2 regions of the Exiguobacterium sp. s125 genome follow, and region 1 is predicted to be linked to the other one. Evidence: riboswitches for the same ligand, from Rfam matches in the RefSeq annotation. Region 1 holds a riboswitch; the other holds the start of a gene.

Region 1 (8,349 bases):
AATCGACGAAACCGGGGAAAATTTCTTCCTTGAAAATCAATCCGTTGATGCCGTCTTTGAAATCACCGAACTGTTTCACCCCGACGAGTTCCGCCCAGTCTTGATTGATGAAGCGTGCTGCGATATAAAGCCGTCCGCCGTCCTTGACGAATTGACGAATCGTTTCGTACGGCCAGTCACGTGAGTGCTCCCCCGCTAAAACAAGCACGGTCCGCTCGGACGGCTCCAATTGCTCGATTTCTTTGATTGAGATATTCGTATACGGGACTTTCGCATACTTCAGTGCATATTTAAAGTTCGTCAAGACACTTTTTGAGAGCTCGCCTTTATCCTGATGGATATAGACTTGTAACGGTTCTCCGTCCATCTGTCCCTCCTTGCCCGACATCGTCTGAAACGTCTTTTGTTGCGTCTCCTCGGTCGGAATCAGGCGATGTCCATAATCAAGACGTAACAACTGGACGACGCCGATCGTGACGAGCAGAATCGCGAAGACGGCGACGACATAGGTCGTGATCGATTTTTTCATAGTTCCACTCCTTCCAGCCGGTCCAAAATGTAGCGTTTGTCGTCCGGAATGTCGTCCGGTGCGACGTGTGTTTTCAGTTGTGTCACGAGCGGTGCCAGCTTCGTCCAGTCGCCTCTCGTGAAGTGATATTCAATCGCCAGCATGTAGCCGTCCGCTTGCTCCGGGTAGTGCATGATCAAGCGTTCATAGTAGCCGAGTCCGTCCGCGACGTCGCCTTTCGCGAGGGCGAGCTTGCCGCACGCCTTCAAGCACGTCGCGTCCGTCGGATACTGAATCCGCATGTCTTGTAAGTACGACCCGAACCGATCAAAGATCCGTTTTTGCATGCTGTCGTCGAGCAGTCCACTTTCGATGAAGGCTTCGAAGGCGTCAATCAAGTGGTAATACGTCGTGACATGACCCGGATTCAGTTGTTCCTCCCGACTTTTAATCGTCGCTTCGTACCGGTCATATAACGTATTGCGGACCGTCGCGGCGTAGTGGACCGTCTCCGAGTCGGCATGGTCGAGCCCGAACTGAAGGTACTTCCCGGAATCGGCAATCGATGTCGTCGTCAAGCGGACAATCGATTGTTTCCGTTCCTTCGCGTCCATCGCCATCGCTTCGCCCATCGGCACCAAATCGATGTTGTCGGCCGCCTGTTGTTGCAGTCCTTCCAGGTTGACGACGTCGAACTCGATGTAGTCATCGTAGTCGAGCAACGTCTTGTCTGACGCGTATCGTCTTGCGATCAGCCAACTGACGAGACCGAACAGTTCACCGAGCAGCGGGACGAAATAACAAATCAGGGCGATCCATTTGACGAGACCGCGCTGTGCCGGATCCATCCGTGCCGTGATCAGTTTCGCGACGAGGAAGACGATGACGGCATGAATCAGAAAAAATAACAGGACGAAGAAAATCATCCAAGATTCCCTCCTTTTCGTGCGAACAACTCTTTAATTCGTTGCTTGAATCCTTCAGCGTTCTCTTGCGGTGTTCCCGGTAAGAGGAAGTGGAGCATTTGATTCGTCTCGTCATAGCCGATGATGTCGATTTCCCGCATCGACTGGCGTAGGATTAATTCCATTTCAATCAACGACAGCCGGACCTGTTCGACCGGCAAGACGACCGTACTGTACGGCTGATCGTACTGTTCAGCTCGGTGTTGTTGGAGTGCGACTTTTTTATTGAATGGCTCGATTTGATAAATCCGTGTCCCTTCAATCAAATCACCACGCGACGCATTCCATTCCATCGTCAACGCTTTTTCGATTCGTGTCCCGGTCCAGTCGAGAATCAACTGCATGATGTTCATCTCGTAACTCGTCAGGCGGTTGAAGTCGATCGCCTGGATGACGACGACCTCCTGAATCTTCCCGTCGTAGCGGATCGGTGCAATCAGTAACGGGACGTCCGCCTCGTCCATCGTCCGGATCGAAATCGCATTCGTCTTGAACATCCGTTGATAGATGCCGGTCGACGGATCGATGAATAGTGTTTGCGGTAAGACCTCTTTCTCACCGAACCGGACGTGGAGTCGTAACGTCCGTTTTGACGCATCGACGTGATAGATGGCAAGATTCTCTGCCTTGAACGAACGTTTCAAGACATCGACGAGGCGATCGCGGACGATGTCGGCCGCCGTTTGGTCGAGCTCGAGTCCGACTTGGTAGATTTTCGTTAATGTATGATCCGAGTCGAGGACCTTCTTTTGCATCGTCGACTGTGACAGTCGGAGCTTTTCGACCGTCTCGAGCAAGTGGTTGTTTTCTTCGACGACTTCTTCGTGGCGGAGCCGTAAAGATAAGTAACGTTCCTGGAACGAGGTACTGAAAATCCCGCAGACCATCGCGACGAGGAAGTGGAAGATGATCCAGCTCAGTTCCGTCCGGTCGTATAAAAATAAGAGAATGTCCGATCCTTCGACCGACAGGAAAAACAGGTGGTACAGCATCGTCATCGTGAAACTGACGAACGCTCCGAGCAGACCATAGCGGAGGGCGAACAATAAAATATAAAAGATTAACGGATCAATTGCCCAATTCGAGACCGAAAGGCTAAACATATAGTCAAGAATACCGATAAGTAAAATACTAGCTAGCATTTCTATCCATTTGACTGTATTTCTATGCTGTGTGTAAATCATGGCACACTCTCCTTAAAATAGTTATTTACATTTTTGTTAGCAGTGGTAAGATTTAGTCAAACAGGCAATTACAACTAAATATCGAGAAGGGCAAACTTACTGAAAAGTAAGGGCGCAAAGACATGGGTCGTCGATCTTCGGATACCGATCGCCAGTCTGCAATGCCGCAGCCGCTCTCTGATAAAAAATCAGGAGGCTACTAACCATGGGTATTATCTCACTCAAACGCGTGACGTCTTTTTTGTGCATTCTTTTTTTAGGAGTGTTACTAATGACACCAATCACGGGCAAAGCTCAATCAACGAATCCACTCGATTCCGTCAGCTCGTATAAGGTCTACTACGATGCACCGACGAAATCAAAAATCAAGAAGATGCAAAAGTACGATGTCATGATCATCGAACCGGTCTTTTACTCAGCGAAACAAATCGCAGAAATTCAAAAGTACGGCACGAAAGTCTATGGCTACATCAACACGATGGAAGCCGACAACTGGAACACAGACTTGATGGCACAATTAAAGGAATCAGATTTCTTCCACCGTGATGGACAACGTGTCCACTACGCGGAATGGGATTCATACTTAATGGACATCAACTCGAAGCATTACCAAGCGGTCCTCATGCAAGAAGTCGAAAAGCAAGTCGTCAATAAAGGACTCGACGGTGTCTTCTTGGATACAGTCGGCGACATCGACAACGAACATGCCGACCAACCAAAGATCCTTGAGCAGCAGCAAGTCGCGATGACGAACTTCTTGAAGAGCGTCAAGACAAAACATGCGGACCTCTCATTGATTCAAAACTGGGGCTTCGGGACATTAAAATACCATACGTATCCGTACATCGATGCCATCATGTGGGAAAGCTTCAACTACTCGACGGTCGCAAAAGACCAATGGTCAAAAGACCGGATGGCAGATCTTCAGGAGTTGAACGAAGAAGAAGACATCAAGACATTAACGATTTCTTCTAAGCAAGGTGCGAAAAGTGCGAAGTACGCGAAAAAGAATGGGTTCATTCACTTAAAATCAAACAAGACACTCAATTACAATAAATTCTAATCCACTTGAATATAATCTCATAACCGATTACTCAATTCCAATTCTGAGTGCTCCTGCATGACACAATTATACAGGATGCACAAAACAAAACCGGTCACTTTTCAGAGGCAGGTCAACGAATTGAAACATCGAACACAAAAAGAGGTCCAGGCGATGGTTATCGCTTGGACCTCTTTTCATGCTTGCAACACTCACTTTTGTTTTCTTTAGTCCCGACTATACAAATCGCGTGTATAGACTTTATCTTCGACATCATTCAACTCAGGATGCATCCGATTTGAAAGAATCACATCCGACTCTTGTTTAAACGCTTCAAGATCACGGATGACGCGTGAGTTATAAAACGTATCTTCTGTTAAGACGGGTTCGAAGACCGTTACTTCAATCCCCTTCGCCTTGATTCGTTTCATAATCCCTTGAATTGATGAGGCGCGGAAGTTATCGGAGTCTGTCTTCATCGTCAGGCGATAGACGCCGACGACTTTCGGATTCTGCTTGATGATCGTATCGGCAATGTAGTCTTTTCGTGTCCGGTTTGCTTCAACGATCGCCCCAATGATATTGTTCGGGACTTCATCGTAGTTTGCAAGAAGCTGCTTCGTATCTTTTGGTAAGCAGTAACCACCATAGCCGAATGATGGATTATTGTAATGATTGCCGATTCGACTATCGAGTCCGACACCTTCGATGATTTGTTTTGTATCTAAGCTACGTACTTCAGCATATGTATCCAGTTCATTAAAGAAGGCAACCCGCATCGCGAGATACGTATTCGAGAACAATTTAATCGCTTCCGCTTCCGTCGAATCTGTCAAAAGAATCGGCACATCCTTTTTAATCGCCCCTGCAAGCAAAAGATCCGCGAACTGTTGAGCACGTTCTGACTGTTCACCGACGACAATACGTGACGGATAAAGATTGTCATGCAGTGCCTGCCCTTCACGCAAGAACTCTGGGGAAAAGACGATGTTCGGTGTATCAAACTTCTCTTTTAGCTCTTGTGTATAGCCAACCGGTACAGTCGATTTAATGACCATCGTCGCATCTGGATTGATCGCAAGAACTGTCGCAATGACGCTCTCGACCGTCCGAGTATTAAAGTAGTTCCGTGTTGGGTCATAATCCGTTGGAGTAGCGATGATGACGAATTCCGCATCCTTGTAAGCTTCAAAATTATCTGTCGTCGCATGTAGATTCAATTCTTTATTTTGCAAGAAATTCTCGATTTCCGCATCCACGATTGGGGACTTTCGATCATTGACAAGCTCGACACGTTCTTTAATGATATCAATTGATGTGACTTCATTATGCTGAGCGAGTAAGACCGCCATCGAAAGGCCGACGTATCCTGTTCCTGCTACTGTGATTTTTATTGACACTTCTAAACCTCATTCCTCTAAATAATTAGACCAGTATTTACCATGATAAAATAGATCTTTATTTTTAATTAATTTTTCTTCAGACCAATTCCACCATTTTAAATTTTCCAATATAGTAATTTTTTCTTGAGAAAAACGATATTTTATTAATTTAGCCGGGACACCCGCTACTATAGAATATGGTTCTACATTTTTTGTAACTACAGCTCCTGCAGCAATTATAGCTCCGTCACCTATACTAATACCTTGCATGATGATAACGTTATTCCCAATCCAACAATCATTCCCTATAATTGTTTCTTTAGAATACGGGTGAAATGTTTCTTTGTTACCAAAAATGTTCTCAGAAGAATACGTGAATGGTGATGTGGAAATAAACGCTACCGGGTGCTCTGGTAAGCCTATTCCGCAATTAGAACCAATAGAAGTAAATTTCCCTATATTAGTATATGATATCGAAGAATTTTCATTAATATACGAATATTTTTTTATTGTTGAATTAAAAAAAGTAACTCGTTTGTAAATTCTTGCTGTCGAGCTAACTTTTACTTTTCCGATCAAATAGGTCGAATATATTTTTTTATTTTTAAATTTAAATCTATAATAAAGCATTTTTAAAATTTTTTTCAATTTTTATAGTTGCTCCTTTTTTTAGCAATCCAACCAATTAAAATAGGGAAAACCACTATTATTTGTTGCATTCTATGTCTTACTGCACCACCAAAATAAACTTCAACTATACTATAAGAAATTAGAGATATTAAAGAAAATATCATTAAAAATAATAAGTAATTTTTCATATTATTTTTAGGAAATTTTTGTCGAACACTTAAAATTAGTAATAAAATAAATAGTATAAAAATAAATAATGAGTCTATTGAAGGTATTAAATACTCGTAACTAGTTTCCAACCAAAAAAAGGGTACAAAAATATAATAAAACGTCGTCAAAGGAGCTAATTTTAAAATATCTAACCAACTAGAATAATAAATTTGTGGTAAATATGAATTAAATTGAATCACCTGACTATACCTATAAGACATCAAATATTCAGGATTAATAAGACTTAGAAATCTAAAAACTTGTAGTTCTGAAAATACAAATATTATACTAATAGAAATAAATAAGCCAATAATTTTATAAAATATATTAATATTTTTAATCATCAATATAATGAAAATTAAACAAATAAATAATACAGGGGCATTTTGGGGCCTAATAACTATTATTAGAAACAATGAGATTATAAATAGAAACATATTTCTAAAATTAATATTTTTTTTGACTATAAGTAACAATGAAAACATAAATAATACAGTAGCAAAAATAATTAACGGATCTCTCAGAAGAAAAAGTCTATACATAAATAAGCTAGGGTAAAAAAATACTAAAATAAAAGAAAAATATTCTATACGTATTTCTGTAGTTTTTTCAATTTTTTCTTCACTTGCTTTAAAAGTGAAATATTTAAATATGTCTATACTAATTCGTACAATCATCATATATACTAATGCAATTAAAAAATTATTAAATATTATTACATTTAGAGCATTATCTCCAAAAAATATATAAAAAGGAACAATTATAAAATTTACAAAAAATACAGCACCAAAAGATTGTTCAACTATTGAGTTTCCAAAATAAAAGTGATTATCTATTGTTTGTAACGCTAAATTATGAAACAAGGAAGCGTCAGGTAAAGGATCTAATATTTGATAGTAATAATTTATTATAGATAACAATGAACTTAATCCGAAAAAAATTACACTTAATTTTTTTCGGAAACCATATCTTTTTGATATAGCAAATAAGCTAATTAAGAAAAAAATTATAAAAAGGAGAGTTATAAATAACTCTAATATATTATTCATTTAAATTTTACCTCTCACTAAAGTATTGTAAAAATAATATATACTTGCAAATTGAATTATTGAGGAACATATGTAAGAGTACCCGACCCCATATAACCCATAATTTTTGATACATACAATTGAAAAAATGATATAAATTAAACACCAAAAAAAAGATAATACTGGTTGAACAGCATATTTTTTTGCAGCCGTTAGCACAACTCCAATTACAATAGAAAAGTAATTAAATACTGATCCTACAATAAGTAATATTAGTAAAAAATTATGCTTAGAAATTTTTTCGTTATATATAGCTTTTAGCATATCCTCTCCAATAATGTATGTAATAAATATAGCGATAATACTTATTGTTATAATTAAAAAAAAGAAAATATTTATATCTTTTTTTAGTTCCTTAAATTTTTTGACATTATAGAGTTCAGAAATATAATTTATTTTAACTTGAATAATAGAATTAATAATCATATTTCCTAAAATTAAAATATAAGAAATAGATGAAAAAATAGCAATTTCTTCTGTCATTGAAAACTCAGCTAATATATATTTCGGAATGTTTATATAAATGATATTAAGCATAGAAGCTATTGCAAGTGGTAATGACATGAAAATTATTTTTTTTATATCATTATACTTTAATACTGTATTGAATATAATATTTATTATATTCAATGATGATTTAAATAGATCCCAAAAGAAAATTATTATAGCTATAATTACTATAAAAATAAGTATATAAGCTAACGATTTTTCTAAATAAATGAAAATCACAAAAGTAACTATATATAATATTGAGCGCACAATTTTACTTAAAGATATTTTATTTATTTGGTTGTTTTTTTGCCAATATGCATATACTAAATCACTCATGAGTTCAAAAGCTTTCCAAAAGAAAATTAAAAAAAAGATTTGTAAATTTTTAATTTCTATAAAAAAACTAAGCAGAAATATAGTTATTGCGGAAAAAATTAATAGTTGCATTCTAATTTTAATAAAATGTCCAATTGTGTAGTTAAGTATTCCTTGAGTTACATATATAGTACGATGTTGCATTTGAATAATAACAGTTATTGGTGCAATAACTGCTAAAAAATAAGTAAACATCCCTAAATAATCTAAAGAATAATTTTTAGATATCATACTTATCATATACCATTGTGAAGCTGCTATAGTTAATTCTCCTACTAAATAAATTATTGAATTAATTTTTTTCATAAAATGTTCTCTTTATTCCATAATATTTTATAATTGTCAGCCGAATTTGACCAACTTAACAAAGGAATTTTTATTCTTTGTTCAATTTTTTCTCCGAAATAAATCTTTTCTATAATTTCAGTAATTTCATCAATATTATTGAACGTAAATTTTTCATCATCATTTAA
Region 2 (8,349 bases), on a different contig from region 1:
AATTTATTAATTAATATTTTTCGTACATATATAGCAATTAAATTGTGACTACGTCTATAAAGAATAATACACTATTATTAATTTAAACATTAAAATCGTTATACATAGTATTAAATTAAAGTCATATGAAAAAGCCATTGAAAACGACTTTTCATATGACTTTTTTATAACTTTTAGTGTATTGCGTTTAGAAGTTATATCTTTTTGCACGTAACTCAAATGCTTCTCTACCACCTTCCATGATATTACAGATGGCATCTTTTACATTCTGATCTTCTATAGGACCTGCATGGAGGATTTCAATATCTTGACTCTCTGAATTCATTGCTATAACCCATTCAGAGTCACCGTTAACCGGAATATTTGCATTATGAGTAACTGTGATGATTTGACGATTATTTTTTGATTGACTTAGACGATCAACAATTAAATCATAAATCAACTGATTATCTAAATCATCTTCTGGTTGATCTAGAAGCAGAGGAGCATCCCCATATGATAAAAGAAATGTTAGTATTGCTGAAGTTTTTTGACCAGCAGAAGCATTGGAAATCGATTTAAATGGAGAAGATTCGTTTGCTTTATACTTAACATCAATTTTATCTTCAGGATATAATAATTTAATTTTGTCTATTTGCTCATCGCTCAAATTTTGAATGAGTGTATTAAATCTTTTAGAAAATCTATTATCTATATTTTGATTATATTTAATAGCACTAATCGATTCAGAGAATTTTTTAATAGTCTGCTCAACTTGTCCCGAAAATATTATCGAGTTAATAATTTGAAAATCTTCTGCAAAAGAATCTGTTCTTTGAAGAATTTTTCTTAATTCTTCTTCGTAATTGATTGCATCTCTAAATGGATTAACATCGATTTTTATATTTGATATATCGGTTAGTGTATGATTTAAAAATTCTCGTCTAAGTGTAGTTACATGTTTTCTTTGATTTAAATAATTTAAATGATTTTGTTCTAATTCAATTATCAAATCATTTAATTTTGTTTCATCTCTTACTAGCTCTGCCATTTCATTTTCTTTACTAGATAATTGAGTTGTCAATCCTTCGATATTAGATATGTCATTTAAATCTTGTGGTTGAAGACTATCTTGTAAATCAGTATATTCTTTCTTAATTTTTACAAGTCCTAAATTCCATTGAGACGAATCAATTTCATCTTCTAAAGATTTTTGAATTGAAGATAAAATTTCTTCACCTTCTTTTAATTTTAAAACGACTTGTTCAAAATTCAGCAGACTATTATCTAAAATATTATTTAATTCATCATTTGATTCGGAAAATAATTTAACTTCACTCATATCTGGATAAATGAAATCTTTTCGGAAACTAGCTAACAGTTCTACTTTTCTTTTTAAATCAAGTATTATAGAACGTACTTGAGAGTTTTCATACTCTGCTTTTTCTTGCCTCTTAAGGATAGATTGGTATCCTTTTTCCTTAAACTCAGACAATCTAAGTTTTAAATCTTTAATTTCAATACCTAATCTTTTCTTATTTTCAAGACGTTTTTGAATAGTTCTTATTCTTGCAGTAATCTCATAATTTTTATTTTCGGATTCATTGATCATATTTACTTGCTCATTAAATTCAATGATTGATTGGTCGATTTTTTCCCTGAGAGCATTTGGACGACTAGCAATATTGTAAATTTGTTTTTGCGAATAAATTTCAGATTCGAATAGCTCTAAAATTGAGTTGTCACATTCTATGTATTCCCCATTGTTATCTAAAGTATAAAATGTTTTATTACTTTCTAAGCCATTAAAATTATTAAATTTTATTTTATAAGTATGCCCCAATCTTTGTAAATAAAGATCTATTTCAGTATTATTTTGTAGTATTCCTTTTGTTTCTTCTCCTCTAACACTTTCATTTATTTTAAAAAATTCTGTTTGTTCTTTTAACAATTCCTCAAAATCTTCTAACTCATTATTACTGTTTAACAAACCACGAATGATCCTATTAATAGCTGATTTACCAGTACCTCTGCCACCAATAATGGTATTCATTTGGGGATTAAAATGAATTTCTAATTTTTCTTTAGGATTTAAGATGCTATTTCGAATTTCTAATCCTTTTATCAGTAAATCTGGTTTTTTATAAGGAACAGTCTTGCTCTGAAAATCATTTTTTATTTTGTAATGAGGCATTATTAATGCATGTCTAAGACTTTCTAACGTTACTTCTTCATCCATTTTGATCCATGTATACCTATTACCAATTCCCCAAAGTCCGTGAGTGGTTTCTCCTAAAGCGCTCGGATTATCTGAAAATGTTAATATCGCTTTATTTTTATTAATTGACAATTCCACTGCGTTTTTCCAATTTTTCATCATATTTTCATCTAGCTTACTATACCTCTGTCTCAATGAGCTTAAAAGATCTTGCGTAGAAATTCCCATTTGATTATAGAATTCTTCATTAACTACTTGTACACCATTAATATAATCTTTATCTAAAAACTCATTCATTTTTTGGTAACTTGTTTCAGAAATACCGTTGTATTCGTCGACATGCGCCGCTATAACTAATCCCCCACGTCTTCGGGCTTTTTCTGCAACAGTAAATATAGTCTCCTGTTCAGATGTAGTTGCATCTTGTCGAGCAAACTTATGGTCTTCGATACCACAATAGTGAAGGAATGCATTAACATCGCTTGAGCGTTTATGTTTATCAAATAATATTAAAAGATGTACTTTTGAAGAATCGCAAGTAATTTCAACTCCTGGAAAAACTGTTAAATCAGTGTTTTTAGCTTCTTCAATGATTTTGTCAATATAATTACCACTATTATGATCAGTTACAGCTACAACATCTAAACCCTTTCTTAAACATTCTTCGACCCATTCCTTAGGTGTTACGTTTTCATCCGAAAAACATCTACTTTCAGGTGTATGTACGTGAAGATCGCATTTGTACCATCTGTTCCCTTTAAAATCCATCAAAATCCCTCCTATTTTCAGATACTCCACTTTATTATAAGTCCCAAAATACATACAATAAAGATTTTATTTTACATTTAATCAGTATATCTATTAAAAATTATAGCCTATATATGAAGAAGTTTATAAGGTTAATAAAAAAGAGAACAATCCATACAAAATAGGATTGCTCTCTTCCATAAATTAATTCATTACATCATTCCGCCCATTCCACCCATGCCGCCCATATCAGGCATTGCAGGAGCAGATCCGGCAGGTTCCGGTTTATCGGCGATGACCGCTTCAGTCGTCAAGAACATCGCTGAAACAGACGCTGCGTTTTGAAGTGCTGAACGCGTCACTTTCGCCGGGTCGACGATTCCCGCTTCAATCATGTCGACGTACTCGTCTGTCGCGGCGTTGTAGCCCATTCCTTGCGCTTCATGTTTGAGACGCTCGACGATGACTGAACCTTCTTGACCGGCGTTTTCCGCGATTTGACGGAGTGGTGCTTCGAGCGCACGGAGAACGATGTTGACGCCTGTCGCTTCGTCGCCTGTTGAGACAGCAAGAATCGATTCGACGGCTTTCGTGACGTGGATAAAGGCTGTTCCCCCACCGGCAACGATTCCTTCTTCGACGGCTGCACGTGTCGCGTTGAGTGCATCTTCAATCCGGAGCTTGCGTTCTTTCAGTTCTGTTTCCGTTGCTGCCCCGACTTTGACGACCGCTACGCCGCCCGCAAGTTTCGCAAGACGCTCTTGCAGTTTTTCACGGTCGAAGTCGCTTGATGTTTCTTCGATTTGCGCACGGATGGCGCCGACACGTGCTTCGATTGAATCACTGTGTCCGTGTCCTTCGACGATCGTCGTGTTGTCTTTTGAGACGACGACTTTCGACGCACGACCGAGTTGCATGATTTGTGTTTCTTTCAAATCAAGACCGAGCTCTTCTGTGATCAACTCGGCGCCTGTGACGATCGAGATGTCTTCGAGCATTGCTTTACGGCGGTCACCGAAGCCCGGTGCTTTCACCGCAACCGCGTTGAACGTACCACGGAGTTTGTTGACGACGAGTGTCGCGAGTGCTTCGCCTTCGACGTCTTCCGCGATGATTAAGAGCGGTTTATTTTGTTGGACGACTTGCTCAAGGACCGGCAAGATTTCCTGGATGTTCGAGATTTTTTTATCTGTGACTAAGATGTACGGGTTCTCAAGCACCGCTTCCATCTTGTCTGAATCCGTGATCATGTATGGTGACGCGTAACCACGGTCGAACTGCATCCCTTCAACAACGTCGAGTTCTGTCGTGAAGCCACGTGATTCTTCGATCGTGATGACACCGTCCTGACCGACACGTTCCATTGCTTCTGCGATCAATTGACCGACTTCTTCGTCAGCAGCAGAAATTGCCGCAACTTGTGCGATCGCTTCTTTGCCTTCAATCGGTTTTGCAATGGCGTGGAGCTCTTCGACGGCACGGCGGACCGCTTTTTCGATTCCTTTACGGATGACCATCGGGTTCGCGCCCGCTGTGACGTTTTTGAGTCCTTCACGGATCATCGCTTGTGCGAGGACTGTCGCTGTTGTCGTACCATCCCCTGCGATTTCGTTCGTTTTCGACGCGACTTCCGCGACGAGCTTCGCACCCATGTTTTCAAAGTGGTCTTCAAGTTCGATTTCTTTTGCGATTGTCACACCATCGTTCGTGATGAGTGGTGAACCGAATTTACGTTCGAGAACGACGTTGCGTCCTTTTGGTCCGATCGTCACTTTGACTGCGTCTGCTAATGCGTCGACACCGCGGAGCATCGCGCGGCGTGCTTCTTCACTGAATAAGATATCTTTTGCCATGACTGAAATCCCCCTTTTATTATTGTGCTACTGCTAAAATATCGCTTTCGCGTAAGATTAAGTATTCATTGCCATCGACTTTGACTTCTGACCCGGCATACTGCGCGTAGATGACATGGTCGCCGACGTTCACTTCAAGTGGTACACGTACACCCTGCTCTGTCACACGGCCTGTACCGACAGCGATGACTTTACCCTCTTGTGGCTTTTCTTTCGCTGACCCAGGAAGAACGATTCCTCCGAGTGTTGTTTCTTCTTTTTTAACGACTTCGATCACGATGCGATCACCAAGTGGTTTTAACATGCGAAACATCCTCCTTGAAAATGACTGTTTTTTAGCACTCACTTAAATGGAGTGCTAACATATTTTTATCTTAAACGGTTTTCAATCGAAATTCAACCCTGAACCCTTATCCGTTTTCCCGAAATCGCCATCTTTGAACCATCACCATTCGTGCGCCCGGTCGGTTTGTTTGTTACAATCGGGACAGTACCTTCAATACAAAGGAGTTGTGTCCCGACCGATGAAAAATTCCGTCAATCTGCCATTCAACATGGCTGATAAGTGGCAAATCCGTCACGTCATTCCGATTGTGATTTATTTGATCGTCCAGCTCGTACCGGCAACATTCCCGAGCTTTCTCTCAAAAAGCCAAATTCCGGGTGTCCTCGGCTGGTGGCTTGCGATCGGTTTTACCGTCGCCGTCGTCGTCTCGTTCTTCTGTCTTCGTCCTGACTGGCAGAAGTGGAAAGCAGAAGGCAACCAGACGGATCCGATCGACACGTTAAAGTGGATTGGGATCGGCATCGTGTTGCTGTACGCCTTACTGATTAGCGTCAATCTGCTTGATGCCTGGATGTCTGGCGGGATTGAGAACGTCGCAAAATCACAAAATACGGATGACATCATGAAAGCAATCCAAGTCATTCCGATTTTACAGGTGATGGTCGTCTTACTCGGACCGATCATGGAAGAATTTTTATTCCGCCACATCATGTTCGGGAACTTGTCGACGAAACTGAACTTCATCTTCAGTTTCATCCTCAGTGGGCTCATCTTCGGTTTCATTCATGGAGACAACAAGTTTTTGATTTACGTCGCGATGAGTTTCGTCTTCTCACTCGTCTTCGTCAAAACGCGCCGCATCTTAGCACCGATTGCGATTCATGTCTTCAACAACGGAATCGTCGTGCTCGCACTTTACGCCACGACTTAACTTACGAAAGGTAGTGTTTTCATGCGCCAAGGCTCAAACTTCATGGCATTATTTTATGCCCTGTTCGGTATTCTGTTCATGTACCTCGCGTACAGCAACTCGATCGAGGCAGGAACCGTCTTTAACTTTTGGACGATTCTGTTGACGCTGTTCGCAGCAATCGACTTTTACCGTCTCTATCTGATTTTCCGCTTCCGGATGGCTGCGAAGAAGATGATTGAGAAGGAACAAAACAAAAAAAATGATAAAGAATAAGTAACCTGTCCGCTTCTTGACCGATTCAGTTCGTGAAAGGGCGGATTTTTTTGTCTCTTGCTCACTGTATCCTTATGGAAAATCAGGCGAACAGTTTTTTAGACGCGCTATCGTCAGCTTGTTCCCGTTTCGAAATAATCGAAGTGACAAAAAAGAGTTACTTCTTGTGACTCCTACGGGAAAAAGCGCAAGACCACTTGCGCTGTCAGAGGCAAGTAAGACCCTGCTTCTTGTTCGCTAGAATCAAGAAGCAACGGCTTACGCCTCGCCCGAGGAAAGCACGGGAAAAAAACTCGTTTCGAAAAACCGCTCTTTCGAATGTTACCCCCGCGAATGGAACATATATTTTACTGACCCATTATCGAAAACCCTCCCCTCTCCATAGAAACGAATCACGTATACTGAATGTACGGTTCTTCACCGGAATCGAACGGGCAAACCCACAGAAATGTGGTGACGCAAAACTATAGGGGCTACCGCTTCAAGCTATGCTTGCCAGTTACCGAAGTTCACAAAAGGAGACTACGTTCACATGAAAAAAATCAATTATGTCGTTACTGCCGGCCTCGCTTGTGCTTTGATGCTGACGCCGCTCGGCTCAATCGATGCCAAGAGTAAAACATCGAAGCATGACCGCAACAAGAACGGAATCCATGACAGCTGGGAAAAGAAGTACAAGCTTAAAGGGAAAAAACTTGCGCAGCAAGATACGGATCATGACGGCTTAAGCAACTACACCGAATATAAGCTCAAACTCAATCCACGGAAGAAAGACAGCGACCGCGATAAGATCAGCGACGCACATGAAGATACGGACCGTGATGGCTTAACTAACGCCATCGAACTCGAGCTTGGGACAAAACCATATAAACGGGATTCTGATGGTGATGGAATTCTCGATGGCAAAGAACGCAACAAGGCCGGTCACCGCTATGAAGATATGCTGAAAAAAATGAAGATTGCTCTCGCGACAGAGACGACGCAAAGTCAGATTAAATACCAGTTTAAAAAGAAGAAGAGTCAGCTGCGTGTCAAAACGAATGACGCAACGGTCGATGAAACCCGTGTCCGCCAATTGATTCAGTTCATCGAGTCACATCCGAAGATGACGGAAGAGGAATTACGGGCACAACTCGTCAGCTTATTCGCTCTCTCTGGTTCTTACGAGTTGGAGATTGAACTCGAGTACTTCGATCACGAAGAAACGAAATCAGAGCACCGTCACGTTGAAGAAGACGAGCAAGACGATGATCAAGGTCAGGACGAAGATGATGATTCAGATGATGACTCGGACGACGAGCATGAAGATGAAGATTAATCCTTAAACAAAAAAACACCTGCTCTAAAGACGACCGACGTCCATGTGACGAGGGGCGATCTTTAAGACAGGTGTTTTTTACTTTTCGTTGACCATTTCTTGAATCAATTCACGGTTCCGTTTTTTGAAAACTTCATTGTGGGATGAGACCATCGCGACTTTGGCAGCATCCGGTTCAATGAACTGCTTCGCCCGGTTGACGGCGTTTGCCGCGTCCTGGAATGTACCCGAAATCAAGTTCACCTTGCCGTCATGCGTCAAAATATCTCCTGCTGCATACAATCCCGGTACACTTGATTCGCTCGACGCGTTACCGGCGATATAAAAGTCGTCGACTTGTTTGATGTCGAGTTCCGAGTTCGCGAGCAACTCTGCTTCCCGTTCGTAGCCATGGTTGATGATGACTTCATCGACGTCAACGATGTTTGTCACGTCCGTCGCACAATCAATCAATTCGACGGACGCAATCCGGTGGTGATCGTCGCTTGCGATCAACTTATGAATCGTCGTGTTGAGGAGACAGACGGCTGAGCTTCGGACGAGTTGGTCGACTTGTGCCTCGTGACCTGTGAAACAGTCTTTCCGGTATGTGACGTAAACTTTTTTCGCAATCGGTTCGAGCTCGTTCGCCCAGTCGATCGCTGAGTTACCGCCACCTGAAATCAGGACCGTCTTATCTTTAAACCGCTCAATCGATTTGACGGTATAGTTCAAGTTCGACACTTCGTACCGTTCGGCCCCTTCAATCTTCAGTTTTTGGGG

The links. A riboswitch is a leader RNA that binds a small molecule or an ion and turns the genes downstream of it on or off. The one in region 1 is predicted to bind cyclic di-GMP.
Region 2: another riboswitch for cyclic di-GMP. It lies ahead of KNQ05_RS13665 (hypothetical protein); the one in region 1 lies ahead of KNQ05_RS00140 (glycoside hydrolase family 191 protein).

Annotation. Positions count from the first base shown of each region.
Region 1 is NZ_JACSMI010000001.1:22,145-30,493, reverse strand. It holds gene KNQ05_RS00155 (DUF2194 domain-containing protein) at 1-529, opposite strand, end outside; gene KNQ05_RS00150 (hypothetical protein) at 526-1,434, opposite strand; gene KNQ05_RS00145 (hypothetical protein) at 1,431-2,657, opposite strand; cyclic di-GMP riboswitch class I at 2,737-2,821, shown strand; gene KNQ05_RS00140 (glycoside hydrolase family 191 protein) at 2,929-3,720, shown strand; gene KNQ05_RS00135 (nucleotide sugar dehydrogenase) at 3,927-5,093, opposite strand; gene KNQ05_RS00130 (CatB-related O-acetyltransferase) at 5,109-5,729, opposite strand; gene KNQ05_RS00125 (hypothetical protein) at 5,726-6,970, opposite strand; gene KNQ05_RS00120 (lipopolysaccharide biosynthesis protein) at 6,971-8,182, opposite strand; gene KNQ05_RS00115 (glycosyltransferase family 4 protein) at 8,179-8,349, opposite strand, start outside.
Region 2 is NZ_JACSMI010000007.1:19,145-27,493, reverse strand. It holds gene KNQ05_RS13690 (TrlF family AAA-like ATPase) at 188-2,965, opposite strand; gene groL (chaperonin GroEL) at 3,157-4,797, opposite strand; gene groES (co-chaperone GroES) at 4,817-5,101, opposite strand; gene KNQ05_RS13675 (CPBP family intramembrane glutamic endopeptidase) at 5,322-6,014, shown strand; gene KNQ05_RS13670 (DUF4305 domain-containing protein) at 6,036-6,269, shown strand; cyclic di-GMP riboswitch class I at 6,693-6,776, shown strand; gene KNQ05_RS13665 (hypothetical protein) at 6,802-7,587, shown strand; gene KNQ05_RS13660 (NAD(P)/FAD-dependent oxidoreductase) at 7,666-8,349, opposite strand, start outside.